DNA from 3 places in the Pararhizobium sp. O133 genome. Region 1 is predicted to be linked to each of the others. Evidence: predicted binding sites of a transcription regulator. Region 1 holds the regulator's gene; each other region holds the start of a gene.
The links. The regulator PhoB, encoded in region 1, activates phosphate uptake and scavenging genes when phosphate is short. The targets are predictions, from matches to a motif close to TGTCATNNANCTGTCAT.
Positions count from the first base shown of each region.

Region 2: a site for PhoB is predicted at 955-971, ahead of phnC (phosphonate ABC transporter ATP-binding protein). Genes of this name have one in related genera too.
Region 3: a site for PhoB is predicted at 5,987-6,003, ahead of ACST81_RS16795 (bifunctional 2',3'-cyclic-nucleotide 2'-phosphodiesterase/3'-nucleotidase). Genes of this name have one in related genera too.

Region 1 is NZ_CP196426.1:4,405,596-4,416,084, forward strand. It holds gene ACST81_RS21395 (GcrA family cell cycle regulator) at 131-661, shown strand; gene phoB (phosphate regulon transcriptional regulator PhoB) at 734-1,417, opposite strand; gene phoU (phosphate signaling complex protein PhoU) at 1,522-2,232, opposite strand; gene pstB (phosphate ABC transporter ATP-binding protein PstB) at 2,312-3,127, opposite strand; gene pstA (phosphate ABC transporter permease PstA) at 3,140-4,462, opposite strand; gene pstC (phosphate ABC transporter permease subunit PstC) at 4,459-5,943, opposite strand; gene ACST81_RS21425 (substrate-binding domain-containing protein) at 6,044-7,078, opposite strand; gene phoR (phosphate regulon sensor histidine kinase PhoR) at 7,273-8,514, opposite strand; gene ppk2 (polyphosphate kinase 2) at 8,662-9,543, shown strand; gene ACST81_RS21440 (biotin transporter BioY) at 9,571-10,489, opposite strand, start outside.
Region 2 is NZ_CP196426.1:602,501-612,989, reverse strand. It holds gene phnC (phosphonate ABC transporter ATP-binding protein) at 35-871, opposite strand; gene ACST81_RS02885 (DapH/DapD/GlmU-related protein) at 1,014-1,631, opposite strand; gene phnL (phosphonate C-P lyase system protein PhnL) at 1,628-2,335, opposite strand; gene phnK (phosphonate C-P lyase system protein PhnK) at 2,542-3,318, opposite strand; gene ACST81_RS02870 (alpha-D-ribose 1-methylphosphonate 5-phosphate C-P-lyase PhnJ) at 3,638-4,519, opposite strand; gene ACST81_RS02865 (carbon-phosphorus lyase complex subunit PhnI) at 4,516-5,628, opposite strand; gene phnH (phosphonate C-P lyase system protein PhnH) at 5,631-6,260, opposite strand; gene phnG (phosphonate C-P lyase system protein PhnG) at 6,260-6,727, opposite strand; gene phnF (phosphonate metabolism transcriptional regulator PhnF) at 6,814-7,551, shown strand; gene ACST81_RS02845 (fumarylacetoacetate hydrolase family protein) at 7,612-8,451, opposite strand; gene fba (class II fructose-bisphosphate aldolase) at 8,631-9,677, opposite strand; gene ACST81_RS02835 (peptide ABC transporter substrate-binding protein) at 10,308-10,489, shown strand, end outside.
Region 3 is NZ_CP196426.1:3,496,270-3,506,758, forward strand. It holds gene ACST81_RS16770 (ABCB family ABC transporter ATP-binding protein/permease) at 1-1,672, opposite strand, end outside; gene ACST81_RS16775 (LysM peptidoglycan-binding domain-containing protein) at 1,789-3,825, opposite strand; gene ACST81_RS16780 (TIGR00730 family Rossman fold protein) at 4,085-4,705, shown strand; gene ACST81_RS16785 (CopG family ribbon-helix-helix protein) at 4,792-5,028, shown strand; gene rarD (EamA family transporter RarD) at 5,038-5,976, opposite strand; gene ACST81_RS16795 (bifunctional 2',3'-cyclic-nucleotide 2'-phosphodiesterase/3'-nucleotidase) at 6,186-8,171, shown strand; gene ACST81_RS16800 (DUF5615 family PIN-like protein) at 8,187-8,516, opposite strand; gene ACST81_RS16805 (DUF433 domain-containing protein) at 8,516-8,740, opposite strand; gene cimA (citramalate synthase) at 8,821-10,437, opposite strand.

The DNA of each region.
Region 1 (10,489 bases):
AATAAACAATTACTAGAACGCATGCGGCGGACCTAGTCACCAAAAGTGTTATCGCGTTTCAACCTCGGATCGTTGCCGGGGTCCGGTGGAGGATTCGACCATCACCAACGCTGTGAATGGAGACATGACCATGAACTGGACTGACGAGCGGGTCGAGAAACTCAAGAAATTGTGGTCCGAGGGTCTGAGCGCGAGCCAGATCGCCGCTCAACTCGGCGGCGTCAGCCGCAACGCCGTCATCGGCAAGGTGCACCGGCTTTGCCTGCCGGGCCGCGCCAAGGCTGGCGGCACCACGACGACAGCTCGCGCAAAGCGCCCGGCACCGGCTGCTCCGCGCACGGCCGGCAACACTTTTGCCTCGCGCATGACCGCGCCCCGCGCTGCAACGCGGACGACCGGCGCTGCCGTAATGAAGGAAGAGGTCGAGATCGACGCGATCGAACAGCGCGAGGAGGCTCCAGCCAGCAATGTCGTCGTTCCGATGTCGCGCCGTCTGGGTCTGACTCAGCTTACCGACCGCACCTGCAAGTGGCCGATCGGCGATCCGATGAAGGAAGAGTTCCACTTCTGTGGCAACGACTCTCCCGATACGTCACCCTACTGCACGTTCCATGCGAAGCTGGCCTACCAGCCGTCCGCGGAACGCCGCAGGGCACGCTGAGGCACAGCGTCACACGCATCAAAAAAGGGGCCGAAATGGCCCCTTTTTCATGTCCGGCCGAAAATTGACAGATCAGCTTTCCAGCGAATATCCGGCGCCGCGCACGGTGCGGATGACGTCCTGCATGTTGGAGAAGTTCAACGCCTTGCGCAGACGGCCCACATGGACGTCGACGGTACGCTCGTCGACATAGATATCGTGACCCCAGACGCCATCCAGAAGCTGGGAGCGCGAGAACACGCGGCCCGGCGAGGCCATGAAGAATTCCAGTAGACGGAACTCGGTCGGCCCGAGGCGCACTTCGCGGGCCTTGCGATGGACCCGGTGGGTTTCGCGGTCGAGTTCGATATCGCCGCATTTCAGAAGCGTGGAGAGGACTTCCGGCTTCGCACGGCGCAGCATGGCCTTCACCCGCGCCATCAGTTCCGGCGTCGAGAACGGCTTGACGACATAATCGTCGGCGCCGGTGGCGAGACCGCGGACGCGCTCGCTTTCCTCGCCACGCGCGGTCAGCATGATGATCGGCAGGCGCTCGGTTTCGGAACGCTGGCGCAGGCGACGGCAAAGCTCGATGCCGGACACACCCGGCAGCATCCAGTCGAGGATCAGCAGGTCGGGAAGACGCTCCTGCAGGCGCATTTCGGCTTCGTCACCACGGTTGATCGTATCGACTTCAAACCCTTCGGCCTCAAGGTTGTAGCGCAGGAGGACGCTCAGCGCCTCTTCATCTTCAACAACGGCAATTCTTGGCAGCATAGTCCATGAGCTCCTTGGCGCCCGGTCCACCTGGCATGCCGAGCGGCTCCAGCGGCCGCGCGCGCCTTCACGTAAGAATCGGCTTACTTATTTGTGCGACGCGATCAGTTTCCGACCGCACCGACGGTGTTGGCCGTGTCGTCCTTCGGCCGCTCGCCGACCAGCTGCGCGCCGGTCGCCATGTAGTAGATCGTCTCGGCGATGTTGGTCGCATGGTCGCCGATGCGCTCGATGTTCTTGGCGCAGAACAGAAGATGGGTGCACGGCGTGATGTTGCGCGGATCTTCCATCATGTAGGTGAGAAGTTCGCGGAACAGCGACGTGTAGATCGCATCGATCTCGCCATCGCGCTCGCGGATGCTGTTGGCCTTTTCAGGCGAACGCGACGCGTAGACATCGAGAACTTCCTTGAGCTGAACGAGAGCAAGCTCGGCCAGGTGTTCCAGGCCACGGGCCAGCTGACGCGGCAGGGTCGAGCTGGCAACGGCGATGACGCGCTTGGCGGTGTTCTTGCCGAGGTCGCCGACGCGTTCCAGGTCGGCGGCGATGCGGATCGAGCCCATGATTTCGCGCAGGTCGGCCGCCATCGGCTGGCGCTTGGCGATGGTGATGATCGCCTTTTCGCCGATCTGGCGCTCGGCATCATCGAGAATGGCGTCGTCGGAGATAACCTTCTGGGCGAGCGCCAGGTCGGAATTGACCAAAGCGCGCACGGATTCGGCAACCATCTGCTCGGCCAGACCGCCCATTTCGGAGATGCGGCGGGTCAGGTATTTCAGATCTTCGTCATAGACGGAAACGATGTGTGTAGACATGATTGTTTTTCCTCGTGATCACAATCCAATTGGGAAACAGCCGCCTCCCCGAACGCCGGGCAGGCCACGGGACATATCCTCAGCCGAAGCGGCCCATGATGTAGTCCTGGGTGCGCTGATCATCCGGGTTTGTGAACATCTTGTCGGTGTCGTTTTCCTCGACGAGATTGCCGAGGTGGAACATGGCGGTGCGCTGCGACACGCGGGCGGCCTGCTGCATCGAATGCGTCACGATGACGATCGTGTAGTTGGTGCGCAGTTCGTGGATCAGTTCCTCGACCTTGGCGGTCGCGATCGGGTCCAGTGCCGAGCACGGCTCGTCCATCAGGATCACTTCCGGGCTGACGGCGACGGCGCGTGCGATGCACAGGCGCTGCTGCTGGCCGCCGGAGAGACCGGTGCCGGATTCATGCAAACGGTCCTTCACCTCGTTCCAGAGGCCGGCCTTCTGCAGGCTCTGCTCGACGATCTGGTCGAGTTCCGCCTTGGTGCGGGCGAGACCGTGGATCTTCGGACCGTAGGTGACGTTCTCGTAGATCGACTTCGGAAACGGGTTCGGCTTCTGGAAGACCATGCCGACGCGGGCACGAAGTTCAACGACGTCGATGCTCGGATCGTAGATATCGCCACCATCGAGCGTAATCTTGCCGGTAACGCGGCAATTATCGATCGTGTCGTTCATGCGGTTCAGCGTCCGCAGGAAGGTGGACTTGCCGCAGCCGGAAGGGCCGATCAGCGCGGTCACGGTGTTTTCGCGGACATCCAGGTTCACGTCGTACAGCGCACGCTTCTCGCCATAATAGACCGAAACGTCCTTGCCGATCATCTTCAACGGGACAGTGTTCATTTTCTGGTCCAGCGCCTTTTCAACTGCTGCTTCTGACATCATGTTCATGTTCTTACCTCACTACCAGCGACGCTCAAAGCGACGCCGCAACAGGATTGCGCCCAGGTTCATGACGACGAGGAAGATCAAGAGGATCATGATCGCACCCGACGTCCGTTCGACAAATGCACGTTCGGCTTCGTTGGCCCACATATAGATCTGCACTGGCAGTGCCGTGGACGGCTCCATCGGCGAGCCGGGATAATCGACCACGAAGGCGACCATGCCGATCAGCAGAAGCGGCGCGGTTTCGCCGAGCGCATGCGCCAAGCCGATGATCGTGCCGGTGAGAACGCCCGGCATGGCGAGCGGCAGAACGTGGTGGAAGATCGTCTGCATCTTCGACGCACCGAGGCCAAGGGCGGCCGAGCGGATCGACGGCGGAACCGCCTTCAGCGCGGCGCGGGTGGCGATGATGATCGTCGGAAGCGTCATCAGCGTCAGCACCAGGCCACCGACCACGGCGGCCGAACGGGGCATGCCGGCGAAGTTGATGAAGATCGACAGGCCGAGCAGACCGTAGACGATGGACGGAACGGCCGCGAGATTGTTGATGTTCACCTCGATCAGGTCCGTCAGGCGGTTTTTCGGGGCGAACTCTTCAAGATAGATCGACGCGCAGACACCGATCGGCAAAGCCAGCACGAGCACGATCAGCATCATGTAGAGCGAACCGAGGGCCGCAACGCCGATACCGGAGGCTTCAGGACGGCTCGATGCGCCATAGGTGAACAGGCCTGTATTGAACTCCTTGGCGAGCGCACCACTGTCGGACAGGGTCGCCATCCATTTGATCTGCTGATCCTTCACCTTGCGGTTCGCCTCGGCGACCGTCAGGTCGATCTGCCCCTTGTTGGCGCTGTCGATATTGCCTTCAGCCAGAAGCGATACGTTGACGGTGGTGCCGATGATCGCCGGATCGGCAACAACGAGATCGCGCAATTGCGTGCGGGCGCTTGCAGACACCATTTCCGTCGCCTTCTTGACCAGCGCCTTGTCGGCCGGGTCGATGGCAAGCACCTTGACGAGGGCATCGCGGACCAGAAGAGGATAGTTGGCAGTCATCAGCTTGGCGGGATTGGTGCCACGCTCGTTTTTCGGATCGATGATCTTTTCGGAGAACTCGATCGGCAGGGTGATCGCCGTCTGCTGGAAGGCGGTGTAGCCCTTGGAAACGACTGTCCAGAGAAGCACGAACAGGAAGAACAGGCCGATCAGGATCGCGGCGAAGCCATAGGCCTGGAAACGGCGTTCGGCTGCATAGCGCTTCTTGATGCCGATATCGCGTCTTGCCTGGGCCGGGCGCTGAAACGTGGACTGTACGGAGGATGTAACGTCGGTCATTCGTACTGTTCCCGATATTTGCGCACGATGTAGAGTGCATAGATGTTGAGGCAGAGCGTTATGGCGAACAGGGTGATACCGAGCGCGAAGGCCACCAGGGTCTGCGGCGAGTTGAACTCGAGGTCGCCGGTCAACTGATTGACGATCTTGACGGTAACCGTCGTCATCGCTTCGAACGGATTGAGCTGCATGCGGGCGGCAACACCGGCGGCGAGAACCACGATCATGGTTTCACCGACTGCACGCGAAGCCGTCAGCAGCAGTGCGCCAACGATGCCGGGAAGGGCGGCCGGGAGGATGACGCGCTTGATGGTTTCCGAGCGGGTGGCGCCGAGACCGAGCGAGCCATCGCGAAGGGCGCGGGGCACCTGCGTAATGATGTCGTCCGAAAGCGACGACACGAACGGGATCAGCATGATGCCCATGACGAGACCGGCGGTCAGGACGCTCTGTGCCTGGATGAAGTTGACGTAATTGCCGGTCACCAGGCCATTAAGCTGGGCCGACATGTCGCGCAGGAAAGGGCCAACCGTGATCAGGGCGAAGAAGCCGTAGACGATGGTCGGGATGCCGGCGAGAATTTCGAGCAGCGGCTTTGCGATACCGCGAACCGCAGGCTTGGCATATTCGGCCATGTAGATTGCGGCGAAGAGGCCGATCGGCACGGCAAAGAGCATGGCGACGAAGGCGATGTAGAGCGTGCCGGCGAGAAGCGGCAGCAGGCCGAATTGACCTTCCGTGCCCCCGCTGCCGGCAGCCGAGAAGCGCGGATCCCAGACCGTGCCGAAGAAGAACGTGCTCGGAGAGACCGACTGGAAGAAGCGGATCGCTTCGGACAGCATCGAGCCGACGATACCAACCGTGGTCAGGATCGCGATGGACGAGGCAAGAAGCAGGGCGCCCAGCATGGCGCGCTCGACACGGTTACGTGCCCGGAAAGGCGCGCTGATGCCACGGATGGCAAAAACAGCGCCGGCAACGGCGATGACCAGCACGACGACAGTCATCGCCCAGCCGCTGGTGCCCTTCATCGAATTGTAGGTCTGCGCTGACGTGACCATGTAGGCTTCGCCGGTATTCGCCATCGGCACACCCTTGGCGGCCAGCGCGTCGCGCAGAGTGGCCGGATCGCGCGTGACGGCGGCCATCTCATCGGCGCTCAGGAGCCGCAGACCGTTAGCAACCTGCACGACCTGACCGAGCATCAATTCGGTGGTTGCGACACCCTGGCTGCGGACACTTTCAGGCAGGGAGTCCCTGACGGCGTTTTCGACGAAGAACGGGCTGGCGATCAGCCAGAGGGCCAGAACGACGGCGGCCGGCAGGACTGCCCAGATGGCAGCATAGACGCCGTGATAACCTGGAAGGGAGTGGAGTGCGGACAGCTTGCCGTTTGAGCTCGCCATCGCCCTGGCGCGGCCGGCAAAATATGCACCAAGGCCAACGATCAAAACGACCAAAAATATAAGTGAGATGCTCATCGATAAATCCCCCCGGCCTTGTCAATCAGTGAAAGCCGGCAAATCCGAACTCGGGAGGTACGGCACGGCAAAACTGCCGTGCCGCGTTTTCTCATAGCTATTACAGCATGTTGCCGTCGGTGAACGCCTTGCGGTCAGCTTCGCGTTCCGCGTCCGGAGCCGGAACCAGGCCGTAAGCGGCCAGCGGGCTGTCCGGGCCGACCATCTGATCGTCGAGGAAGAATTCGACATATTCCTTCAAGCCCGGGATAACGCCGAGGTGAGCCTTCTTGACGTAGAAGAACAGCGGGCGCGAAACCGGGTATTCGCCGGAAGCAATCGTTTCGCCCGACGGCACGATGCCGCTGACGGTTGCGACCTTCAGCTTGTCAGCATTGTTTTCGTAGAAGGACAGACCGAAGACGCCGATGCCGTTCTTGTTGGAAGCGATACGAGCGAGCGTTTCGGTGTAGTCGCCGTCGATGTCGATCGCCAGACCGTCCTTACGGACGGCGATGCACTTGGCAGCAGCTTCTTTTTCGTCTGTAACGAGCGCCTTGATCGCATCTGCAGCGCCAGCGTCCTTGCAGCCGTGAGCGAGCATCTTCTCGTCGAAGACTTCGCGCGTGCCATGCTTTTCGCCCGGGATGTAGGCGGCGATTTCAACGTCCGGCAGGTCCTTGTTGACTTCCGACCACTTCTTGTAGGGGTTGGCAACGAGCTTGCCGTCAACGACGACTTCAGCAGCGAGTGCGAGGTAGAGGTCCTGCGGAACCAGCTTCAGGTCGGCATTGCCGGCGTCGGTTGCGAAGACGATGCCGTCATAACCGATCTTGACTTCCTGAACTTCGGTGACGCCGGCTGCCTTGCAGGTTTCCAGCTCACTGTCTTTGATCTTGCGCGAAGCGTTGGCAATGTCGATCGTATCCGGGCCAACGCCCTTGCAGAATTCCTTCAGGCCGGCACCGGTGCCGCCGGATTCAACGACCGGAGTCTTGAAGTCGGGGAAGGTTTCGCCGAAGGTTTCGGCAACGATCTTGGCATAGGGCAGAACGGTCGAGGAACCGGCAACCTGGATCTGGTCACGGGCAACGGCTACGCCGGCAAAAGCGGCGGAAGCAACCAGAGCTGCGACGGTGAGTTTCAAGGACTTCATCAGAATTCTCCCAGAATGGGCTTGTGTGGGTGCGCTTTTCATCAGCGCTCGCTTTCGCCGTGTCGATCGGCTGCCCTAGTTAGCGCCCGATGCCCACATCTTTTATGTCAGTTTCAAGAAACATTTGTGACAGATCAAGTCGCTGAAAATACTTGTCTATTTTTCAAATTGACGTTTTCGCCGCGAAGTTTGTGTCAAAACCTCACGGTAAAGACGGTGCCCTTGCCGACCTCCGATTGCACCAGCAACCGGGCTCTGTGTCGCGTCAGGATATGCTTGACGATCGCCAGCCCGAGGCCAGTACCCTTCTTGGACCGGCTGGCTTCGACATTAACCCGATAGAAGCGTTCGGTAATCCGCGGAACATGTTCGGCCGGGATACCCGGGCCGTGATCGCGGACGGACACCTCGGCCGGTTGATCGCCGCCGCCCGACAATACGACTTCGACCTTCTTTCCTTCCTGGCCATATTTGCAGGCATTCTCGATCAGGTTTTCGAAGACTTCCGTCAGTTCGTCGCGGTCCCCCTGCACGACGACCGGCTGTTCGGGCACGATCAGCGTCACCTCGACATCCAGATCCTCCGCCAGCGGCGCCAGGGTATCGCGGACATGGGCGAGCAAGGGGCCGAGATCGATCGCCTCGTCCGGCGCGATATGGGATTTCAGCTCCAGCCGCGACAAAGACAGGAGATCGTCGACGAGACGGCTCATGCGTGTGGCCTGCTCATGCATGATGCCGAGGAATTTCTCGTGCGCCCTGGCGTCGTTGCGGGCCGGCCCCTGCAGGGTTTCGATGAAGCCGCGCAGCGAGGCGAGCGGGGTGCGCAGTTCATGGCTGGCATTGGCAACAAAATCGGATCGCATCCGGTCGATGCGGCGCGCCTGCGAAATATCGCGGTAGGACAGCACATAGAGCCGTCGATCGGCCGGCGACCGGATTTCGGCGGCGGCGACACGGACGATATAGACCGCCTCGGAAGGAAAGCGCTCGGAATGTTCGATCTGGTTGGCCTTGCCGGTCCCGATCGTCTCACGGACCATGTCGAGGATGCCGGGGGAGCGAACGCGTGCCGACAGGTCGCTATTGGCTGGAATGGTGCCGAAAGCCTTTTCCGCCGCCTGATTTTGCAACAGCACGGTTTCATCCGCAGCCACCACGATGATCGGCGTGTCGAGTGCATTGAAGACGCTGGCCAGAACCCCGAGATTGTCGGTCTCGATCGGCGTCGGGACCGCTACGGGAAGCGGCGGCCGTGGATCGGCGGAACGGCTGAGCAGCGCCGCCATCCAGACCAGCCAGAACAACAGCACGGCGACCGCATGAACGCCCAGGACGATGGCGGTGCAGGCGGCGGCGGCCGAAATGCCGATATACCACTTCTCCGACCAAGCCCTGTCGATCAAGTGCTGCCAGACTGTCTTTTTCTCTTCCAAGATGCTCTCTCGTTGACGGATACAATCAGCCGCTGATATCGGAGATTCATGACATGATTTTCACGGCATGCTTGAATTCGCAATGCAATTATGGCCTGCTCCCGTGAAATCGGCGTCGCCCGAGGAAGCTTTCGGCAAGGACATATCATGATGGAGACTGCAGGGTACAAGCCGGTGGACCTTCTGATCAACGGCAAGCAGCGCATTTTCGACATAGACAATCCGGAACTGCCCTCCTGGATCGACAAGGCCGCGCTGGACTCGGGAAACTACCCGTATGACAAGAAGCTTGATGGCGATCTCTATGACGATACGCTGGAAAAGCTGCAGATCGAGCTTGTAAAACTACAGTTCTGGCTGCAGGCGACGGGCAAGCGGGTGATGGCGATCTTCGAAGGCCGGGATGCGGCCGGCAAGGGTGGCGCGATCCATGAAACCCGCGCTTATATGAATCCCCGCTCCTCGCGCGTTGTGGCACTGACCAAACCGACCGAAACCGAACGCGGCCAATGGTATTACCAGCGCTATATCGCGCATTTCCCGACCGCCGGCGAATTCGTGATGTTCGATCGCTCCTGGTACAATCGCGGCGGCGTCGAGCCCGTCATGGGCTTCTGCACGCCTGAACAGCAAGAGCACTTCCTCAAGCAGACGCCGCGCTTCGAAAAGCTCGTCACCTCGGACGGCATTTGCCTGTTCAAGTTCTGGCTGGATATCGGCCGCGAGATGCAGTTGAAGCGTTTCCACGACCGGCGCCACGATCCCTTGAAAGTGTGGAAGCTGTCGCCGATGGACATCGCGGCGCTGACGAAGTGGGACGACTATACCGAGGCACGCGACCTCATGCTGAAGGAAACCCATTCCGAGCACGCGCCCTGGACTGTGGTGCGCGCCAACGACAAGCGGCGGGCGCGGCTGGATCTCATTCGCCACATCCTGACGACGCTCGATTACGACGGCAAGGACAAGGGAGCAATCGGCGAGATCGACGGCAATATCCTCGGCTTCGGTCCCGATTTCCTGAAGTAGAGACCAGCCAGACAGGCTCCGTCGGGATCACTGCCCCGGCAGAATCCGGACGGCATAGAGACTGAGGCTGCTGCCGGAGCCGGTCACATCGCTGTTGATCAGGATATGACCGGGCGAGCTCGGCGCCAGACTGCGGTCGAACGTCACCTTGAACAGCATGTTGCTCTTTTCCTCGTTGACCGTGAAGCGGTGACGACCGCAATCGCCGAGCGAAGCGAAATCGCATTCGACGGAAAACTGGGTCTGCTTGCCGGAATCCGCCTGGACGCTGAGCGCCACCGTCGACGTCTTGCCGGAAATCTGCCCGAGCATGGCCGTCGGAATCTCGATCCGCACATTGCCATCCTGATCCGGCGAGGCCGATGTGATGCGCAGGCGCTGGCCCTTTTCGTCGGTGACTGGGTCTGCTGCGACGCGGGCCTCGACTGAGACCCTGGCCATGTCGGCCGGGGTGAAGACATCGACCCAGTCGCCGGTGAAGCCCGACTGGGTTCCGAGCGTCTTCAGCCCTGCCCCACCGTCAAAATCCTCGGACTGGACCGTAGAGGGCGGATTGGCGACACTGGTGTCGCGCTCCGCCGCCGTCTTCAAAAGTCCGCTCGTGTCGACCCACCAGACGGCCCCCAGAAACGCCGCGCCCAATGTGGTGACGACCATGACGAAGGACAGGAAACTTCCACGCTTGTGCCGACGCGGCTTTGCCGGAGGGATAACCTTGGCAGCCTTGCCGCGCTTGCCCGTGACCTGCGGCTCGGCAGCCACGGCGGCAACAGCAGCCTCGTCCGCACGCGCGATTGCACGGCGGTCCGGACGCAAGCCATCCAGCCCGCCATCGACGACGGGTTCAACCCCACCATCGAACGCAGCAGTAGACCCCTGCGGCGGCAGATGGGCACCATCGTCGAGTTCCGCCGCCGGCACGCGGCTGTCGGTTTCCGGGCGCACC
Region 2 (10,489 bases), 830 kb from region 1:
GCCCTTGACGCGGGCACTCGATCCAGGACGCCTTTTACAGGCCGGCCAGCGCCAGCGGCTTGAGGCCAGCGGATTTCGTATTGTCCTGCGCGGCAGGAATATGGATGCTGGTCGAGGTCATCGATTCGTCGAGATCGGCGCCCGAACCATAGATTTCGGCGACGGCCGCCGCCGTCAGGTCCTGCGGCTGGCCGTCGAACACGACGCGTCCATGCGCCATGCCGATGATGCGCTCGCAATAATTGCGCGCCGTATCCAGCGTGTGCAGGTTGGTGACAACGGTGATGCCGTCGCGCTCGTTGATGTCGCGCAGCGCATCCATGACGATCTTGGCGTTCAGCGGATCGAGCGAGGCGATCGGTTCGTCGGCAAGCAGCATCTTCGGCTGCTGCATCAGCGCACGCGCAATCGCAACGCGCTGCTGCTGGCCGCCCGACAGCGTGCCGGCGGGCTGCAGCGCCGTCTGTTCGATGCCGAGCCGCTCCAGCGCGCCGATCGCCATGATCCGCTCTTCGCGGGTAAACATGTTGAGAATGCTGAGCACGGTGGAGCGATGATTGAGACGTCCGAGCAGGACATTGGTCAGCACATCGAGGCGCGGCACGAGGTTGAACTGCTGGAAGATCATGGCGCAATCGCGCTGCCAGCTGCGAAGAGCGGAACCGCGCAGTGACGAGACTTCGAGATCGCCGAAATGAATGGAGCCCGACGAGACGTCGTTCAGGCGGTTGATCATCCGCAGCAGCGTCGACTTGCCGGCGCCCGACCGGCCGATAATGCCGACCATCTGTCCCTGCGGGATATCGAAGGTCACTGAATCGACGGCGATCTTTTTGCCGAATTGACGCGTTACATTCTTCAGCTGAAACATGGCAGTCGTCCTCTGGCAGCCACACCGGTCATCGGTACGTGACATGCCTTAAAGCGGCTTGATGAAGGGGGAATGTCAGATTGGTGTCGGTTTTGTTACAGTCCACGATCCCCGCCGGCGCGGGGATTGCAGTGCCATTTCATCAGGCATTGTGACGGACGAGGAAGGTGTCGGCGTCGAGCATCCTGAAATCGTCGAGCGCATCGCGCAGCCTGACATGATCCCAGTCCCACCAGGCGAGCTTTTCAAAGCGCGCGACGATATCGGCGCCGAAGCGCTCGCGGATCAGCCTGGCGGGAACACCGCCGACGATCGTGTAGGGCGCGACATCCCTCGAGATGACGGCTCCGGCACCGATCACCGCGCCGTTGCCGACGGTGACGCCGGGCAGCACCGTCGCGCCGTGACCGACCCACACATCATGGCCGATGAAGACGCGATTCTTGCGACGCCACGAAAAGAAATCCTGCTCCATGTCCGCATCCGGCCAATAGTTGGAGGCGCGGTAGGTGAAGTGGTGCAGCGTCGCGCGCCATGTCGGATGGTTGGTGGCGTTGATGCGCACGGAGGCGGCGAGATTGGCGAACTTGCCGACCGTCGCGCACCAGATCGAGCCGTCACGCTCGATATAGGAATAATCCCCGAACTCGACCTCGTCGAGGCGGCAGCGGTCGCCGATTTCCGAGTAACGGCCGAGCGTCGATTGGCTGACGGTGGCGGTCGGATGGATCGTCGGTTCTTCCGTCAGTTTCTGGCTCATGCGGCGGCCTTTCGCGGCGAAAACGCAGAGACGTCGAGAATACGGTCCGCCACGGCGTCGCGCACCTCCTCGTCATGGAAGATACCGAGGAGGGCAACGCCCTCGGCCTTCTTGGCGGCGATCATCTCGACCACCACGCGGCGGTTCACCGCATCGAGCGAGGCCGTCGGCTCGTCGAGCAGCAGGATGGCGTGATCGGTGATGAAGCCGCGGGCAATGTTGACGCGCTGCTGCTCTCCGCCGGAGAAGGTGGCGGGCGGCAGTTGCCAGAGCTCGCGCGGCAGGTTGAGTTGAGCGAGAAGCTCGGAAGCCCTCTCCCGAGCCTCGGCCTGTGCCACACCGCGCGCCAACAGCGGTTCGGCGACGACGTCGAGCGCCGAGACGCGCGGCACGACGCGCAGGAACTGGCTGACGTAGCCCAGCGTATCACGCCGCACGTCGAGTACGGCACGGGGTGCTGCATGGGCGAGATCGACCAGATGCCCGCGATGCTCGATCAGGATCTGGCCGCTGTCGACGGCGTAATTTCCGTAGAGCATCTTCAGGATCGAGCTCTTTCCGACACCGGACGGGCCGCCGAGCACGACGCATTCGCCCCTCTTCACCGAGAAGGAGACGCCGGAGACGACCGGCAGGGTGATGCCGTCGCGCAGATGCATCGTGAAGCTCTTGGCGACTTCGGAAACGACGAGAGGCGTCGGCATAGCATGTTCCTTTGCATACATGGTCCGTTGGCACAGAGATCGGGGTTCGCCCCCCTCTGTCACTTCGTGACATCTCCCCCACAAGGAGGGAGATTGTTCTTTTCCCATTTGGCGACCGAAGGTGTCGGCTGATCTCCCCCCTTGTGGGGGAGATGTCGGCGTCGCCGACAGAGGGGGGTGAAGCCGACCTCTCAACTCACCCTTTTTCAAACCTGCAAAATGGAGGACACGAGAAGCTGGGTATAGGGCTCGCGCGGATCGTCGAGAACCCGGTCGGTCAACCCCTGCTCGATGACCAAGCCATCCTTCATCACCATCATCCGGTGCGAAAGAAGGCGGGCGACGGCAAGGTCATGGGTGACGATGATGGCCGACAGGCCGAGATCGTGAACGAGGCCGCGCACGAGATCGAGCAGGCGCGCCTGCACCGAAACATCAAGGCCGCCGGTCGGCTCGTCCATGAAGACGAGGCGGGGCGAGGTCACCAGATTGCGGGCGATCTGCAGACGCTGGCGCATGCCGCCGGAAAAGGCGCGCGGCTGGTCGTCGATCCGGTCTTCCTCGATCTCGACGCGGGCCAGCCAGTCGGCGGCGGTCGCGCGGATCTTGCCATAGTGCCGGCCGCCGACCGCCATCAGCCTTTCGCCGACATTGGCGCCAGCCGACACCGTCATGCGCAATCCGTCTGCCGGATTCTGGTGAACGAAGCCCCAGTCCGTGCGCATCAGGAAGCGCCGCTCGGCCTCGCCCATGCGGGCGAGATCCCGGTACTGGCCGTCGCGCATATGGTATTCGACGATCCCGGAACTCGGCATCAGCCGGGTGGACAGGCAGGACAGAAGCGTCGTCTTGCCGGATCCGGATTCCCCGACGATCGCCAGCACTTCGCCCGGCCAGAGCTCGAAGGAAACATTCCGGCAGCCGATGCGGCTACCATAGAATTTCGAGACATCGTTGACTTTGAGAAGGGGGGTGTCGGTCATGGACGTACCTCGGCAAGATTTTCTGAAGAAAGACCCCTCCCCAACCCCTCCCCACAAGGGGGAGGGGCTAACCCTGCCGCAACCTCGGCGACTGCTTTGGTCTGAGGACGGGCGTTCTGTCGATTATCGGCTGCATGAACCGTCAGGGCTGGAGATTTTGGAAGACACGGAAACACCGTCACAAAGGACGGCCGTGACTTGCGGCTCGCTTGTGGCCAGATCGGCGCGAGGACAGTGCCGCAAGTTACGCCCCTCCCCCTTGTGGGGAGGGGTTGGGGAGGGGTCTTTTCCAAGACGTCAGAGACATGAGAAGGAACTCTCACTCCGCCGCCTCCTGCCGCGCCAGCATTTCGCCGGCATGGCCGTGTTCACGACGGTCCTCGCAGTGATCCGTGTCGGAGCAGACGAACATGCGCCCGCCCTTGTCATCCAGAACGACCTCGTCGAGGTAGACTTGGCTTGCGCCGCAGAGCGCGCAGGGCCTGTCGAAATGCTGGATCTCGAACGGATGGTCCTCGAAGTCGAGGCTGACGACCTCGGTATAGGGCGGAACGGCGTAGATGCGTTTTTCGCGACCGGCGCCGAACAATTGCAGCGCCTCCGACATATGCATTTTCGGATTGTCGAATTTCGGCGTCGGCGAGGGGTCCATCACATAGCGCCCCTCGACCTTGACCGGATAGGCATAGGTGGTGGCGATATGGCCGTTGCGGGCGATGTCCTCGTAAAGCTTCACATGCATGAGGCCGTATTCCTCCAGCGCATGCATCTTGCGGGTCTCGGTCTCGCGCGGCTCGAGGAAACGCAGCGGTTCGGGGATCGGCACCTGATAGACCAGCGTCTGGCCGGCGGTCAGCGTCTCCTCCGGAATGCGGTGGCGGGTCTGGATGATCGTCGCCTCGCGCGTCTTCGTGGTGACCGCGACATTGGCGACCTTCTGGAAGAAGGCGCGGATCGACACCGCATTCGTGGTGTCGTCGGCGCCTTGGTCGATGACCTTCAGTACGTCGTCCGGCCCGAGGATCGCCGCCGTCACCTGCACCCCGCCCGTGCCCCAGCCATAGGGCATGGGCATTTCGCGCGAGGCAAAGGGAACCTGGTAACCGGGGATGGCGATCGCCTTCAGGATCGCCCGGCGGATCATCCGCTTGGTCTGTTCGTCGAGATAGGCGAAATTGTAGGCGGCAAGCGCGGCGCTCATTGTGCGGCCTCCGGCAGATCGGTGGATGTGTTACCGGCTTTGCTTGCCTCGTATTCGGCGCGCATGCGGCGAACGAGATCAAGCTCGGCCTGGAAATCGACATAATGCGGCAGCTTCAGATGCTCGACGAAGCCGGTCGCCTGGACATTGTCGGAATGGGAAATGACGAATTCCTGGTCCTGCGCCGGCGCGACGATATCCTCGCCGAATTCTTCCGCCCTCAAGGCCCGATCGACGAGCGACATGGCCATCGCCTTGCGCTCGCTCTGGCCGAAGACGAGGCCGTAGCCGCGGGTGAATTGCGGCGGCGTCTTGGCAGAGCCCTGGAACTGGTTGATCATCTGGCACTCGGTTACCTGGACACGCCCCAGCGAAACCGCAAACCCGAGCTCGGGAATATCCAGCTCCACCTCGACGGCACCAATGCGCACTTCGCCAACGAAGGGATGGCTGCGGGCATAGCCGCGCTGGGTGGAATAGGCGAGCGCCAGCAGGAAGCCCTCATCGCCGCGGGCCAGGGCCTGCAGGCGCAGATCGCGGTTCAGCGGAAATTCCAGTGGTTCGCGCGTCAGGTCGCCCGGCACATGGTCCTGCGGCATCTGGCCATCGCCCTCGATCAGCCCTTCGCCCGACAGGATATCGGAGACGCGCATCATCGACCCTTCGTCGGCGGGCCGGCGCAGCGGTTCGGCAACCGGCGCGTCGGTCAGCAGCGACGGATCGAGCAGACGGTGGGTGTAGTCGAAGGTCGGGCCGAGCAACTGGCCACCAGGCAGGTCCTTGTAGGTTGCCGAGACGCGGCGCTCGATCTTCATGGCGGCAGTATCGACCGGCACCGACATGCCGAAGCGCGGAAGCGTCGTGCGGTAGGCGCGCAGGATGAAGATCGCCTCGATCATGTCGCCCCGCGCCTGCCGCACGGCCAGTGCGGCCAGTTCACGGTCGTAGAGCGAGGCTTCGGCCATGACGCGATCGACGGCAAGCCCGAGCTGGGCGACGATCTGGTCGATCGAAATCGCCGGCAGCGAGCGATCACCACGGCGGCGATCGGCGAGCAGCTGGTGCGCATTGGCGATGGCGGCCTCGCCCCCCTTGACGGCAACATACATGGTCAGACCTCCCGACGGCGAAGCTTGGTGGTGCGCGGCAGGCACAGGATGTCGGTGCCGGCCACGAGGATCAGGTCGATGCCGCGCGGGAAGATCGCCCCGTTTTCATTCCACAGCGTCAGGAAGATATCCGGCAGCCCCAACGGTGCGATGGTGACCGCATCACGGATACCGGGGCCGGTCGCGGTGAAGGCCGGGCCTCCCTGAAGGGCGGCGACTTCCAGCACCAGCGTTGCCGAACGGTCGGGATATTCCTGGCTGCCGAGCGCGAACTGATCGAAACCGGGCACGAGACCGCCCGCCTCGACAAAGACGAACCGGGCTTCCGGCCGCACACCGGTCAGCGGCGCACCGGTATGGAAGGAGAGCCAGGCGGGAACCGTCGAGCCAGCAAGCGCGGCGCTCAGCCAGACGGGCGTACCGTCGTCGCAGAGCGTCAGCGCGATCGCGCCTGCACCGGCGCCGAACGGAGCCGGCGGGTTCGCGGCGGCGCCGAGCGGCTGGATCGTGCCGGGCCGGGCCATGGCATCCATCAGAGCCTTGAACACGGACTGCGACTGGAACACCGGATCGGCAAAGGCGCCGGCATAAACGCCGGTCGCGACGGATTGCTGTTCGCTCTGGATGGCCATCAGTTGTCTCCCCGCACCATGGTGAAGAAGTCGACGCGCGTCGCCGCCGTCTGCTCGGCCTGCAGCCGGTCTTCGTCGTCAATCCTGCCTTCGATGGCCTCGACCATGCGCAAGACGGTCTGCCGGTATTCCGGCCGCTGCTGAAGCGCATCGAAAATGGCGGCGAGGCGCGCCCTTTCCCGGTCATTGCCGAGCAACTGCCCATGGCCGACCTCGCCGGTCGTGAGGCGCACCGTGGCACGGCTGACGGTCGCTTCGCCGAGGTTGAAGGCATCACCGCCACCGCCGACGCGGCCGCGCACCATGATCAGCCCGGTTTCGGGACCACGCACGGGAAGCACCTCCGGCTTCGGCTCAATGGCCTGCCAACCGGCCTGCAATTCGGCCACGGTGGCGCGCGCCAGAAGACCCATGACCCGTTTGCGCTGATCCGCTGAAGCGTCTCGTTTTTCTCTGATCGCGTCCATTGCTTTCCGTCCGAAATGTCTAGTAATATAGACAACCATACATCTGATGACCCACTTCTAGAACGACAACATGACGGACCTGTGACATGAATTCGAAAAAGACCGTCGAGCGGCAGACCGGGGTCGCCCTTTGGCGGCAGATTGCCGACCTGATCCGGCTTGCGATCAGCAATGGCGAATACGACAAGACCGGCATGGTTCCACCGGAGATGATGCTGGCAGGCCAGTTCGGTGTCAACCGTCACACGGTGAGAAGCGCGCTTGCGGCGCTCGCCGAGGAGGGCCTCGTCCAGGCGATCCAGGGACGTGGCACGATGGTCCGGCGCAAGGAGCGCCTGAGCTTCCCGATCTCCCGCCGCACCCGCTTTTCACAAGGCCTGAGCGATCAGACGCGTGAGATCGAAGCGAGGCTGCTGGCGCACGCCGTTGTCCCTGCGACAGGGGAAATCGCGGCCGGGCTCGGTATTCCTGCCGGCGCACACTGTCTCGAAATGGAAGCGCTCAGCAGCGCCGACGGGCGGCCGGTCTCCTGTTCCACCAGCTATTTTCCGCAGGCGCGGTTTCCGGGCATGGCCGAGCATTTTGCGCAACTGGGCTCGATCACCAAGGCCTTCGCGGCGCAAGGGCTCGCCGACTATGTGCGCATATCGACCGAACTCGTTGCCCGCCATGCGGATGCCAACGAACTGTCATTGCTCCGGCTCTCGCCCGGCGCAATCGTCATCGAAGCGACGGCGATCAATGCCGATCCGGACGGCATTCCCGTACAATTTGCCCGCACCCGCTTTGCCGCCGATCGCGTCAAGCTGAAGATCGAGACGTGAACGTCACAAAAAAGGGCGCGATGCCGAAGCATGCGCCCTTGATCCGGAATGTTTCGACGATCAAACGTCGGCGATGAAGGTTTGCTTCTGCGTGCCGAGGCCTTCGATACCGAGTTCGACGACATCACCCGCTTTCAGATATTCCGGCGGCTTGAAGCCCATGCCGACGCCGGGCGGCGTACCGGTCGAGATGATGTCGCCGGGATGCAGCGTCATGAACTGGCTGAGATAGCTGACGACATGGGCGACGCCATAGACCATGGTCTTCGACGAACCGTTCTGCTTGCTGACGCCATTGACCGTCAGCCACATCTTCAGGTTTTGCGGATCGGCGACCTCGTCCTTCGTCACCAGCCAGGGGCCGGTCGGGCCGAACGTGTCGCAGGACTTGCCCTTGGTCCACTGGCCGGCCCGCTTGGTCTGGAAATCACGCTCCGAGACGTCGTTGATGACACAGTAACCGGCGACGTGATCGAGCGCGTCGGCTTCGGAGACATATTTTGCCTTTTTGCCGATGACGACACCAAGCTCGACTTCCCAGTCGGTGGCCTGCGAACCGCGCGGAATGAGAACATCGTCGTTCGGGCCGACAATGGCCGAGGTCGCCTTCATGAAGATGACCGGTTCGGGCGGAACGGTGGCGCCGGTTTCGGCGGCATGGTCGGCATAGTTGAGGCCGATGCAGATGAACTTGCCGGTTCCCGCGACGCAGGCGCCGAGACGCGGGCTACCGGCGACAACCGGCAGGCTGTCGATATCGACGCCATCAGCCCAGCCCATGTCGCTGATCGCAACGCCGCCGACATCAGCGATGACGCCGCTCAGATCCCTGATCTGGCCATCCGAGCCGAGAACGCCCGGCTTTTCCGAGCCGATCGGCCCATATCGCAGAAGTTTCATGTTCCTCTTCCCTCAAACGCAAACGATGATGCGACCTGACAAATCAAAGGCAGGCGGCATTGTAAAGCGCTTTTGCCGACCCAGGCGTCCGCCTACGTAGGCAAATCTTGTGAGGGAGGGCTACGCCCGCCAAAACCGAGGGCTATGTTGCGGGACCGAAGCCCCGCCCCATGAAATTCTCAGGCTGCCTTCGAATAGGCCTTCGCCATGTCGGGCAGGCGCGTGACGCGGATCTTCGAGGCCTGTCCGGCGGCGTTGAACGCGATGAAGCGTTCCTTGCAGACCTCGACCATGCGCGCCGTTGCCGGCTTGAGATAATTGCGCGGGTCGAAATTGTCGGGATGCTGCAGGTGGTGCTTGCGGATTTCGCCGGTGAACGCCAGGCGCAAGTCGGTGTCGATATTGACCTTGCGGACGCCGAGCGGGATGGCTTTCTGGATCTCGTGAACCGGAACACCCCAGGTCTGCTTCATCTTGCCGCCGAATTCGTTGAACAGGTCCTGCAGGTCCTGCGGCACCGAGGACGAGCCGTGCATGACCATATGGGTGTTCGGCAGGCGTTTGTGGATTTTCGCGATCGTGTCGATCGACAGGATTTCGCCGTCCGGCGCGCGGGTGAACTTGTAGGCGCCGTGGCTGGTGCCGATGGCGACGGCCAGCGCGTCGACGCCGGTCTTCTCGACGAAATCGAACGCCTGCTCCGGGTCTGTCAGCAGTTCCTCGCGTGACAGCTTGCCTTCGAAGCCATGACCGTCTTCCTTCTCGCCAGCGCCCGTTTCCAGGTTGCCGAGACAGCCAAGCTCGCCTTCGACCGAAACGCCGGCTGCATGGGCGATCTTCACCACTTCGGCGGTAACGCCGACATTGTATTCATAGGACGCGATCGACTTTCCATCGGCCAGCAGCGAACCATCCATCATGACGGAGGTGAAACCGTTGGTGATCGCCGAGATGCAGGTCGACGGTTGGTCGCCGTGGTCGAGATGCAGGCAGACCGGGATATGCGGATATTCTTCGGTGGCGCCGAGAATCAGGTGGCGCAGGAAGGCATCGCCGGCATAGGCGCGGGCACCACGGCTGGCCTGCAGGATAACCGGGGAATCCGTGGCATCGGCGGCGCGCATGACGGCCTGAATATATTCCAGATTGTTCACGTTGAAGGCGGGCAGGGCGTAATTGTGCTCAGCGGCGTGGTCCAGCAACTGACGCAAGGTGATCAATGCCATTCAAGAGGTCTCCCGTTTCTCGCGCCGCCATGAACATGCGGCTCCAGTATTATTCTCCGATTGAGCAGAACTGCTCGCCGCAAACGCCAACTGGTCTTTCGACCAGCCCTCCTGGAGAATGCGGGACGGATTTATCCGCACCTTAATTGATGATCCACGTTTGGCAACCGGCGCAAAACCGGATTCGGCTCAGCATGCGTCCGGTAACGTTGCAGATCGTGCGCTGTGGACAAAGTTTCGTGCATTTTTTCGCGGAGAAATACAAAACAGCTTTCGGTTGAATGTGGATCCGCCTGCACGGGACTTTGTCGATGCCGCACGCTCCGGCGGAAGCGCCCTGCCACGAACGATCGTTTCCGCAACGCGAGCTTGGCAGAATGCATATTACGTAAGCTGCCTGAAATCATTTCCAAACTTGCGCCGCACCTCTCGGCCGTCCCCTGGAAGACATCCGGCATCTGCCGCAAACCCACCGGAAAATGACGCGATTGAAATGCAACCGCGACGCTATAGTTACAGGCCTGTCATGGTTCCTGCGGCCTTCATTGCATGACAAAGAGCCTTGCCTTTGCCCGAAAATTGGCATTCTCTCGCCGCTTCACAACCTAAAAGAGGGGAAGGATAACAAAAATGACATTGGCAAAAATCAACCTCCGCACAGCCATGCTGTTGGGATCGATTCTCATCGGCGCCAGCCCGGCACTCGCCGAAACCGTCCTGCATCGCGGCAATGCCGGCGAACCGCAGACGCTCGACCAGGCTCACACCTCGATCAACATCGAAGAGTTCATTCTCAAGGACCTCTATGAGGG
Region 3 (10,489 bases), 910 kb from region 1:
GGTGGGCGATGACCAGCGTCGTGCGATTTTGCGATACGATATCGAGCGCCGCCTGGATTTCCTGCTCGGTGTGGGTATCGAGCGCCGAGGTCGCCTCGTCGAGGATCAGGATGGGCGGGTTCTTGAGCACGGTTCGCGCGATCGCAACACGCTGCTTCTCGCCGCCGGACAGTTTCAGGCCGCGCTCGCCGACCATGGCATTATAGCCTTCCGGCAGGCTCTCGATGAAGCCGCCGATCTGCGCGATATCGGCCGCCGTCTCGACCTCGGCCTGCGTGGCCGACGTGCGTCCATAGCGGATGTTATAGGCGATGGTATCGTTGAACAGCACCGTATCCTGCGGCACCATGCCGATGACGGCGCGCAGCGATTTCTGTTTCACGCCGCGAACATCCTGGCCATCGATGGTGATCGCGCCTTCCTGGACATCATAGAAGCGATAGAGCAGCCGCGACAACGTCGACTTGCCGGCGCCGGAGGGACCGACGACAGCGACGGTCTTGCCGGCCGGAACGTCGAAGGTGATGCCCTTCAGGATCGGCCGGGCGGGGTCATAGGCGAAGTGCACGTCCTTGAAGGCAATCGCGCCCTTGTCGATCGCCAGTTCCACCGCATCCGGGCTGTCAGTGACCTCCGCCTCGACCTCAAGCAGGTCGAACATCTGCTCGATATCCGTCAGGCCCTGGCGGATTTCGCGGTAGACGAAGCCTATGAAATTGAGCGGGATGGAAAGCTGCATCAGCATGGCGTTGATGAAGACGAAATCGCCGAGCGTCTGTTCGCCACGCTGCACGGCCATGGCCGACATGACCATCATGATCGCCGTACCGGCGCCGAAGATGAGGGCCTGGCCGAAGTTCAGCCAGCCGAGCGAGGTCCAGACCTGCGTCGCCGAGCGCTCGTAGCGCTCCATCGACTGATCGAAGCGCTTCGCCTCCATCTCTTCGTTGCCGAAATATTTGACGGTCTCGAAATTCAGGAGGGAATCGATCGCCTTGGTATTGGCGTCGGTATCGCTGTCGTTCATGGCGCGGCGGATACCGATGCGCCAGTCGCTCGCCTTGATGGTGAACCAGATGTAGATGACCACGGTGACGGCGGTGATGAGCAGATAGCTGAAGCCATAGCCCCACCAGAAGATGATCGCCGTCAGCAGGAACTCGATCAGCGTCGGGACGGTGTTGAGGATGGTGAAGCGGACGATCGTCTCGATGCCCTTGGTGCCGCGCTCGATGATACGCGACAGGCCGCCGGTGCGCCGTTCCAGATGGAAGCGCAGGGAAAGCTGGTGCATATGAACGAAGGTGCGATAGGCAAGCTGACGCACCGCATGCTGTCCGACGCTGGCAAACAGCGCATCGCGCAACTGGTTCAGCCCCGCCTGCAGCAGGCGCGCCAGATTGTAAGCCAGAACCAGCATGACAGCACCGGTGAAGAGCGCCGGCAGCGCGCCGACGAGATCGGCCTTGCCGTTCAGCGCATCCGTCGACCATTTGAAGAAATAAGGAACGAGCAGCAGCACGACCTTGGCCACGAGCAGGATGACCGTCGCCCAGACAACGCGCATCTTCAAGTCGGCGCGGTCGTTCGGCCACATATAGGGCCATAGGTTGATGATCGTCTGCAGCGGATTGCCTGCGTCCGCCGATACCGTCTTCTTCTGCGCTGCCACGTCTGTCCCCGTCTTAGCCGAATTCCAATCAAAAACGGCGCCCCGGGAGGCGCCGCTTGGTGTTTCAGATAGGCCTCATAGGTGCCCGCCGCAATGGAGCGCCGGACAAAAAGCCGTCAGGGCAGATGCTTCATATGCTTGCGGTGCATCTCTTCCGATTCGGCTTCCGGCATCGCGGTGTCCGGCACACCGAAGATCTGGCCGGGCAGGATGCGGTCCGGATCGGTGATCTGGTCCTCGTTGGCCAGATAGATCGTCGTGTAGCGGACACCGGCGCCGTAGACCCGACGGGAAATCTGCCAGAGCGTATCGCCGCGGCGAATGATAACCGACGTCTTGCTCTGCTGCAGCGGCGCCTGCTGAACTGTCTCCGGCTCGGCCGCCGCTTGACCCGTTGCCGGGGTGGCCGTTGCAGCTCCATTGTCGGCCGCCGTTGCGGCAGCCTCCGGCTGGGCGGCCGGCATTACGGATTGAGCGGTTGACTCAGCGGCAGGCTTCTCGGCGGTTTCCGTGGCCGGCGCAGGCTCTGCGTCCTGACCTTCGGACGGGGTCGCCGCCGCTACTGCATTGTCCGTCGCCGTGGCCGGAGCCGGCGTCGTCGTTTCGGTGGCAACCGCATTGCCGCCGTTGCCATCGGTGCGCGGCATCAGGGCCGAACCGACTGCCGTCTCGACCTTGCCGAGGGCGGCGGACACGCTGTCTGCGTCCTTCGGCAGCGACTTCAGCAATGCAAGTGCATCGGCAGCAGCTTTCGAGGTCTTGCCGGCCATTTCCCTGACGCTCTGGTCGAGATTATCGGCCACCTTGAAATCGGCAAGCGAGTTCAGCGCGATCTCGGTTGCCGAACGCGCGGCAGCCAGTTGTTCGACAGACGGAACCTTGCCATCGGCAAACAGGCCCTTGAGCAGGCCAAGCGCCTTGCCAGCCTCCAGGCGCAGGCCATCGAAACTGCCGCCATCGAACGGTGCGACGGTACCTTGGGCATTGCTCTGCGCGACAGCCGCTACCTGCTCGCCGGCAGGACGATCGAACGGAACAGCAGCCCGCACTTCCACCTTGTTGCCATCGGCGCCCATCACGTCGGCACGGATCGTGTGATTGCCGACCGAAAGGTCGATCGTTCCATCGACGACGAAACGACCCTGCTCATCCGCCTTTGCTTCACCGACCAACGCATCGTCAGCATAAATGCGGACGAGCGCACCGGCCCTGGCGTTGCCGGCGACGAAGATTTTCTTGCCCTCGATCTCTACGGCCGAGACAGCAACGGCGGATGCGCCGCTGGCGGCCGGCTTGACGGTTGCGGCATCGCCCTCGGTGGTCGCCTGGGCCTGCGTCGCTGCGGCGGTATCGGCTGGCTTTTCTGTCGTATCCGCAGGCATGGTGGCCGTATCGGCGGTCTTTGCCGTATCGGTCGCGGTGGCCGATGCATCCGCAGCGGGTTCGGTCCTGGCGACCTCACCCGTGGCCGGCTGCGCGTCAGTGTCGGCCGGCTTCTTGGCCGTTTCGCCTTCCGGCGTGGTGATGATGCGGCTGGCTTCGCCGGGCTTGGAAACCATCGCGAGCAGTTCGCCGGCCTTGTCTTTCGGGATCGAGACAGTGGCCACTTCCTCGGACGACTTGATGGCACCGTTCTCGCCGACGCTGCGCAGTGTCAGCTGGTAATCGCCGGCCGCCAGCGGCTTGTCGAAGATCGCGGCGAAATCGCCGGTCGCGCCAACATCCGCCGTACCGACAACCATGTCGCCGTTGACGATTTCGAGCTTCGTGTTCGGCTGGGCCCGTCCGGCAATGACCGTCGAGCCATCCGGTTCGACGCGCAGGACGTCGAAACCCGGCACGGTCCAGTCGGCTGTCGGATCGACCGGCTTTGCGTCGGCGTTCTGGGTATCGGCCGGCTTTGCATCGGTGGCCGTCTGCGATGTCGTGGCCGCCGGCATTTCCGCCTGCTTGGCCGCATCGCCTTCAGCTGTCGGACGCGCACCCTTTGCATCGGCCGTCGCGCCGGCGGGCTTGGCTTCGTCCTGCGCCGGTGTCTCGGCGGTCACGGTATCCTTCTTGCCCTGGATATTCGGCATGACAACGAAAATCATCAGCAGCGATGCAATTGCCAGGACGATAAGGGCCACCCAGCCGGCCTTGTTCTTCATCATGCACATCTCCAATGGCCCCAAGCCGTCAGCGCCCGACATGAACGCAAAGGAACGGCTTTCCCCAAGCCCTGCATGCGCGCTCACGTCCCGTATTCTTTCCCCCGGGGCCGGAGACACGCAGAAAGCGTCAGTCCAATCCTGAAATTGCTAACGATTTCCAGCGCTTTACACAAGCATTGCCACCTGTTCCGGCACTGTCGCTTCCCTGTTTCCCGTCATTTTTCTTGACGCCTGTTGCAGTGCGATGTCTCTTTGGACCATGAATGAGAAAAATATCCCGATTCGATCCATCTGCGTCTATTGCGGCTCACAGCCCGGACGTGACCAGTCCTACATGGACGCTGGCCGGATTCTTGGCAAATCCATTGCCGAGAATCATCTTCGCCTCGTCTATGGCGGCGGCACCAAGGGCATCATGGGCGCTGTCGCCAGCAGCGTGCTCTCGGGGGGTGGCCGCGTCACCGGCATCATACCAGAATTCCTGATGGATATGGAGGCGACGCGTCACTCGCTGGGCCAGCTCAGCGAACTGATCGTCACGCCGGATATGCACGACCGCAAGCACAAGATGTTCGAACGTTCCGATGCCTTCGTCACCCTGCCCGGCGGCATCGGCACGCTGGAGGAAATCATCGAAGTGATGACCTGGGCGCAACTGGGCCGCCACCGCAAGCCGATCGTGCTCGCCAATATCGATGGCTTCTGGGATCCGTTGATGAAGCTGATCCGCCACATGGCCGATTCAGGTTTCATCCACACCGCCCATCTCGTCCAGCCGATCGTCATCGACCAGCCGGAAGAAATCGTGCCGGCCCTGCTCGCCCATTGGGCCAGCCAGGTCGACCGCGACGGCGACGACGGCATCATTGCCAAGCTCTGAGGCAGCTTCGTCGGCCACGGTTGGCGGGATTGATCGGCAAGCGCTCACGCGATAATGTTGTTTCCAGTGTTGACAGGGTATCTCCCATGGACAGCAAGAACCGCATTTCCGAAGACCTTAGCCGCCGCATCGACCGGCTGGCTGCTCGCTCGACCTTGACACGGGAGCGCATCATTGAGGATGCGCTGTCGCATGGTCGTTCGCTCGCTTGGCAGGAAAAGTGGATTGCCGGGGTCGAGGAAGGCATCGACGACGCCGACAACGGCGCCTTTGCCAATCCCGATGAAATCGCGGCAGTGCTCAACAAATACGGCCAACCGTAAAACGGCCTTTTATTCCGCCGGCTTCGGCATCTCGGCTCGGCGGGCGCGGCTTTCCATGATCATCGAGGTTGAATAGACCGCGAGCGCTACCCAGATCAGGATGAAGGCGATCAGCTTCGATGTGCCGAAGGGCTCGTGGAAGACGAAGACGGCGATGATGAAGATCATCGTCGGGGCGATGTATTGCATGATGCCGATGGTCGAAAGCCGCAGCAGCTTGGCGCCGTTGGCATAGATCATCAACGGGATGGCGGTGACGATACCGCAGGCCATCAGCCAGAGAACATCAGCAAAGCCGGTGTCGCCGAAATGCCCCTGCCCCGTGACTTCCAGATAAACGATATAGCCGAGCGCGGGCACGCTCAGCAGCAGGACTTCGAGGAAGAAACCCTGGTTCGGTCCGACCGGCAAGGTCTTGCGGAAGAAGGCATAGAGCCCCCAGGACAGCGCCAGCCCGATCGACACCCAAGGCAGGCCGCCGGCATCGAAGGCAAGCACGACGACGGCGACGGCGGCCAGGCCAATGGCGACGATCTGGGCCGGATTGAGCTTTTCCTTGAGCAGGACCGCACCGAGGAAGATCGAAAAGAGCGGGTTGATATAGTAGCCGAGCGCCGTTTCCAGCGCCCGTCCGGCACCGATCGCCCAGACATAGATGCCCCAATTGACGGTGATCAAAATCGCGGTCAGCGTCGCCATCTTCAGCATGCGCGGCGAGCGCAGCGCGGCCTTCACGTCGCCGGTGCGCCCAAGCCAGATCAGGATGGCGCCGGCGAGAGGAACCGACCAGACAATGCGATGCGCCACAACCTCGAACGCCGGGATATGGGCGACGGCCTTCATGAAGAACGGCAGGAACCCCCAGAGCAGATAAGCCGCCAAGGCGAAAGCAAAGCCGCGAGGCGAATCGCCATTTTGCACCGCAGGCACCTGTTTTTCATCCGCCATGGCGTTATCCCGTCATATTTTTATCGTTCGGCCGTCCTACTCCAAAGACCGGTGATCAACCAATTCATTTCCGTGAACCTTGCTGCAGAAACGCTGACAGCAGCCTTTGGCGGGAAGATCGAAAATGTCAGATTTTGCGGGGTGCAATTCCGCGATTGGCACCTTAGGTTTGAACCCGGGAAAAGACAGGCCAGACAAAGGGAAACCACATGTCCTCCATGCTCGCGCTCCACCCGATCAGCCGCCGCGCCTTCCTGAGCGGCGCCGCAGCCACCTCCGCCCTCGTTCTCCTGCATCCATTCGCCGCCCGCGCGGCCGCCAACCAGGCGCATCTGCGGATCATGGAAACGACCGATATCCACGTCCACGTCTTCCCTTACGACTATTACGGCGACAAGCCCAACGACACGCTGGGTCTCGCCCGCACCGCCTCGATCGTCGACGCCATCCGCGCCGAGGCTGGCAATTCGTTCCTCGTCGACAACGGCGATTTCCTGCAGGGCAACCCGATGGGCGATTACATGGCCTATCAGCACGGCATGAAGGAAGGCGGCGTCCATCCGGTCATCAAGGCCATGAACGTTCTCGGCTACGAGGCCGGAACGCTCGGCAATCACGAATTCAACTATGGCCTCGATTATATGTTCAAGGTGCTTTCGGGCGCCAACTTCCCTTACGTCTGCGCCAACCTGACGAAGGGTCAACTCGCCTCCAATCCGAAGGATGACGACCTGTTCTTCAAGCCCTACACGATCGTTGAAAAGACGATCACGGATGGTACGGGAGCGGCCAGCGAACTGAGGATCGGCATTATCGGCTTTGTTCCCCCGCAGATCATGCTCTGGGATATCAAGAACCTCGAGGGCAAGGCGCAGACGCGGGATATCGTCGAAGCGGCCAAGGCCTGGGTGCCCGTCATGAAGGAGGCGGGCACCGACATCATCATCGCGCTGTCCCATTCCGGCATCGACGGTTCCGGCCAGAGCGAGCGCATGGAAAATGCCTCGCTCTACCTCGCCGGTGTCGAAGGCATCGATGCGGTCTTTACCGGCCATCAGCATCTGGTCTTCCCCGGCCCGAAGAGTTTCGACGGCATCGAGGGTGTCGATCCCGTCAAGGGGACGCTGCTTGGCAAACCGGCGGTCATGGGTGGCTTCTGGGGCTCGCATCTCGGCCTGATCGACCTTCTGCTCGAAAAGGACGGCAACAGCTGGAAGATCGTCGATTTCACCACCGAGGCGCGGCCGATCTATCACCGCGAGGACAAGAAGGTGGTGGCGGACGTGCCGGATCGCGCCGACGTGCTGGCCGCCGCCTCCGCCGAACACGAAGCGACGCTCGCCTATGTCCGCACGCCGGTCGGCAAGACCTCGGCGCCGCTCTATTCCTATTTCGCGCTGGTGGCCGACGATCCCTCGGTGCAGATCGTCTCCAATGCGCAGACCTGGTACATCAAGGACATGCTGAAAGACACAGAGTACAAGGACCTGCCCGTGCTTTCGGCGGCGGCTCCCTTCAAGGCGGGCGGACGCGGCGGCGCGGATTATTACACCGACGTGCCGACCGGCGACATCGCCATCAAGAACGTCGCCGACCTCTATCTCTATCCGAACACGGTCCAGGCGGTCGTCATCACCGGGGCGCAGGTCAAGAACTGGCTGGAAATGTCGGCAGGGATGTTCAACACGGTCGAGCCCGGCGCCAAGGACGTGCCGCTGCTCAATGCCGGCTTCCCCTCCTACAATTTCGACATAATCGACGGCGTCACCTACCAGATCGACCTTTCCCAACCGGCCAAATACGATGCCGACGGCAATGCCGTAAACCCCGATTCCAACCGCATCCAGAACCTGTCTTTCGACGGCAAGCCGATCGATCCCGCCCGGAAATTCGTCGTCGCCTCCAACAACTACCGCGCCGGCGGCGGCGGCAAATTCCCGGAGATCGCCAGCGACAAGGTGGTCTTCGCCGCCCCCGACACCAACCGCGACGTCATCGTCCGCTACATCATCTCAGAGGGGACCATCAATCCATCGGCCGACGGCAACTGGAGCTTCAAGCCGATCGAAGGTGCGACCGCCATCTTCGAAAGCGGTCCGAAGGCGCGCGGCCTGATCGCCGACGTGAAGGGCGTCAAGATCGAGGATGCCGGCGATGGGGCGGATGGGTTTGCGAAGTTCAGGTTGGTGTTGTAGCCGAGGATTGCTTCGTCAAACGACCTCGATCAATGTTTCGCCGCGTTCGACCGCAGCGGCGACTGCCGGTAGAACTGCTTCGAACCGAATGAGAAGCTCTTGGCGGCGTGTATTGGGCCATCTTATCCAAACGATTGCCGGGCTGATTTGCGTCAGAACCTTGCGCTGGGCAAAGTCCTCATCCTTCGTGATGATAACCCAGCCATCTGTCAGAGCGTACTCCCAAATCAGCCGATCGGCTGCAGCCTGCATTCCCTTGTCGGCCACATGCACCGCCTCGTAGCCGCGCGCGGAGATCCAACGCGCGAGTGCCGGTGGCAATTGGGCATCGACAAGGACACGCATCACGCGACGCGAAGGACGGGATGATCGCTTTGACGAGAGGCATATTCCAGCGTTGCCTGAATATCGCCCATTTCAAGCACGGGATAATCCTCAAGAATTTCAGCGGGGCTAGCTCCCGCTGCCAAAAGATCAAGCACATCCTTGACGCGGATACGGAGGTTTCGAAGGGTGGGGCGGCCGCCGCATTGCTCCGCATCGACGGTAATCCGATGGATTTCACTCATTTCACTTCCTCGATATTGTCTGGCCGCATAGTCCAACAATCATAGCATGGCGCAAACGGGCGGTCGCCTCCCCTTGTCTCCTACTCCGCCGCAGCCAACCCCGCCTGATCGCGGTTCTTCAGCAGTTTGAAGACGATCGAATCCATCAGCGCCTGGAAGGATGCATCGATGATGTTGTCGGAAACGCCCACCGTCCACCAGCGGGCACCGGTGCCATCGACCGATTCGATCAGCACGCGGGTAATCGCCTCCGTGCCGCCATTGAGGATACGGACCTTGTAGTCCACCAGTTCCAGATCCTCGATCTCCGACTGGTAGCGACCGAGATCCTTGCGCAACGCGAGATCGAGCGCATTGACCGGACCGTGGCCTTCGGCGACGGACATCGTGGTCTCGCCATCGACCGATACCTTTACCACCGCTTCCGACACCGTCTTGAGAACACCGTTGGCATCGAAGCGACGTTCGACCATGACACGGAAACTGTCGACCAGGAAGAAATCCGGCACCGAGCCGAGGATACGCTGCGCCAGGATCGCAAAGCTGGCATCGGCGCCCTCATAGGCATAGCCGGTCGCCTCGCGTTCCTTGACGATGGCGATCAGCTTGTCGAGCTTCGGATCATCCTTGGAAACGAGGATGCCACGCCGTTTCAGCGCGTTGATGAAATTGGCCTTGCCGCCCTGGTCGGAGACCATGACCTTGCGCAAATTGCCGACGCTTTCCGGCGTCACATGCTCGTAGGTGCGCGGGTCCTTCAAGAGTGCCGAGGCATGGATGCCGGCCTTGGTGGCGAAGGCGGAGGCGCCGACATAGGGCATCTGGTGATCGGGCGAGCGGTTCAGCAACTCGTCGAAGGAATGCGACAGCTTGGTCAGTTCCTGCAGCCTGTCGGGGTCGATCGATGTTTCGAAACGGGTGTTATAGGTCTCCTTCAGCGCCAGCGTCGGGATCAGCGTCACTAAGTTGGCATTGCCGCAGCGTTCGCCGATGCCGTTGAGCGTGCCCTGGATCTGGCGGACGCCGGCCTCGACGGCGGCGAGCGAATTGGCGACCGCCTGGCCCGTATCGTTGTGGGCGTGGATGCCGAGATTGGCGCCGGGGACACCATGGGCGATGACGGCGGCGACGATATCGCGGATTTCCGGCGGCTGCGTGCCGCCATTGGTGTCGCACAGCACGACCCAGCGCGCGCCGGCGTCATAGGCAGTCTTGGCGCAGGCCAGCGCGTAAACCGGATTGGCCTTGTAGCCGTCGAAGAAATGCTCGCAATCGATCAGCGCTTCCTTGCCGCTGGCGACGACCGCCTCGACCGAGGCCTGAATGGACTCGAGATTTTCCTCGTTCGAACAGCCAAGAGCGACGCGGACATGATAATCCCAGCTCTTGGCGACAAGACAGATCGCGTCGCTTTTCGCCTGCAAGAGCGCCGTCAGGCCCGGATCGTTGGACGCGGAAACGCCGGCGCGCTTGGTCATGCCGAAGGCGACGAAACGGGCAGCCTTGGTGCGCTTCTGGTTGAAGAATTCCGTATCGGTCGGATTGGCGCCGGGATAACCGCCCTCGACATAATCCATGCCGAAATCATCCAGCATCGCCGCAATGGCGATCTTGTCCTCGACGGAAAAATCGATACCCGGCGTCTGCTGGCCGTCGCGCAGCGTCGTGTCGAAGAGGTGGATGCGTTCGCGGGTCATTGGCGCGCCTCCGACGTAGATACACTTCGAGTTTGCCGTGACTTTCCCCCCT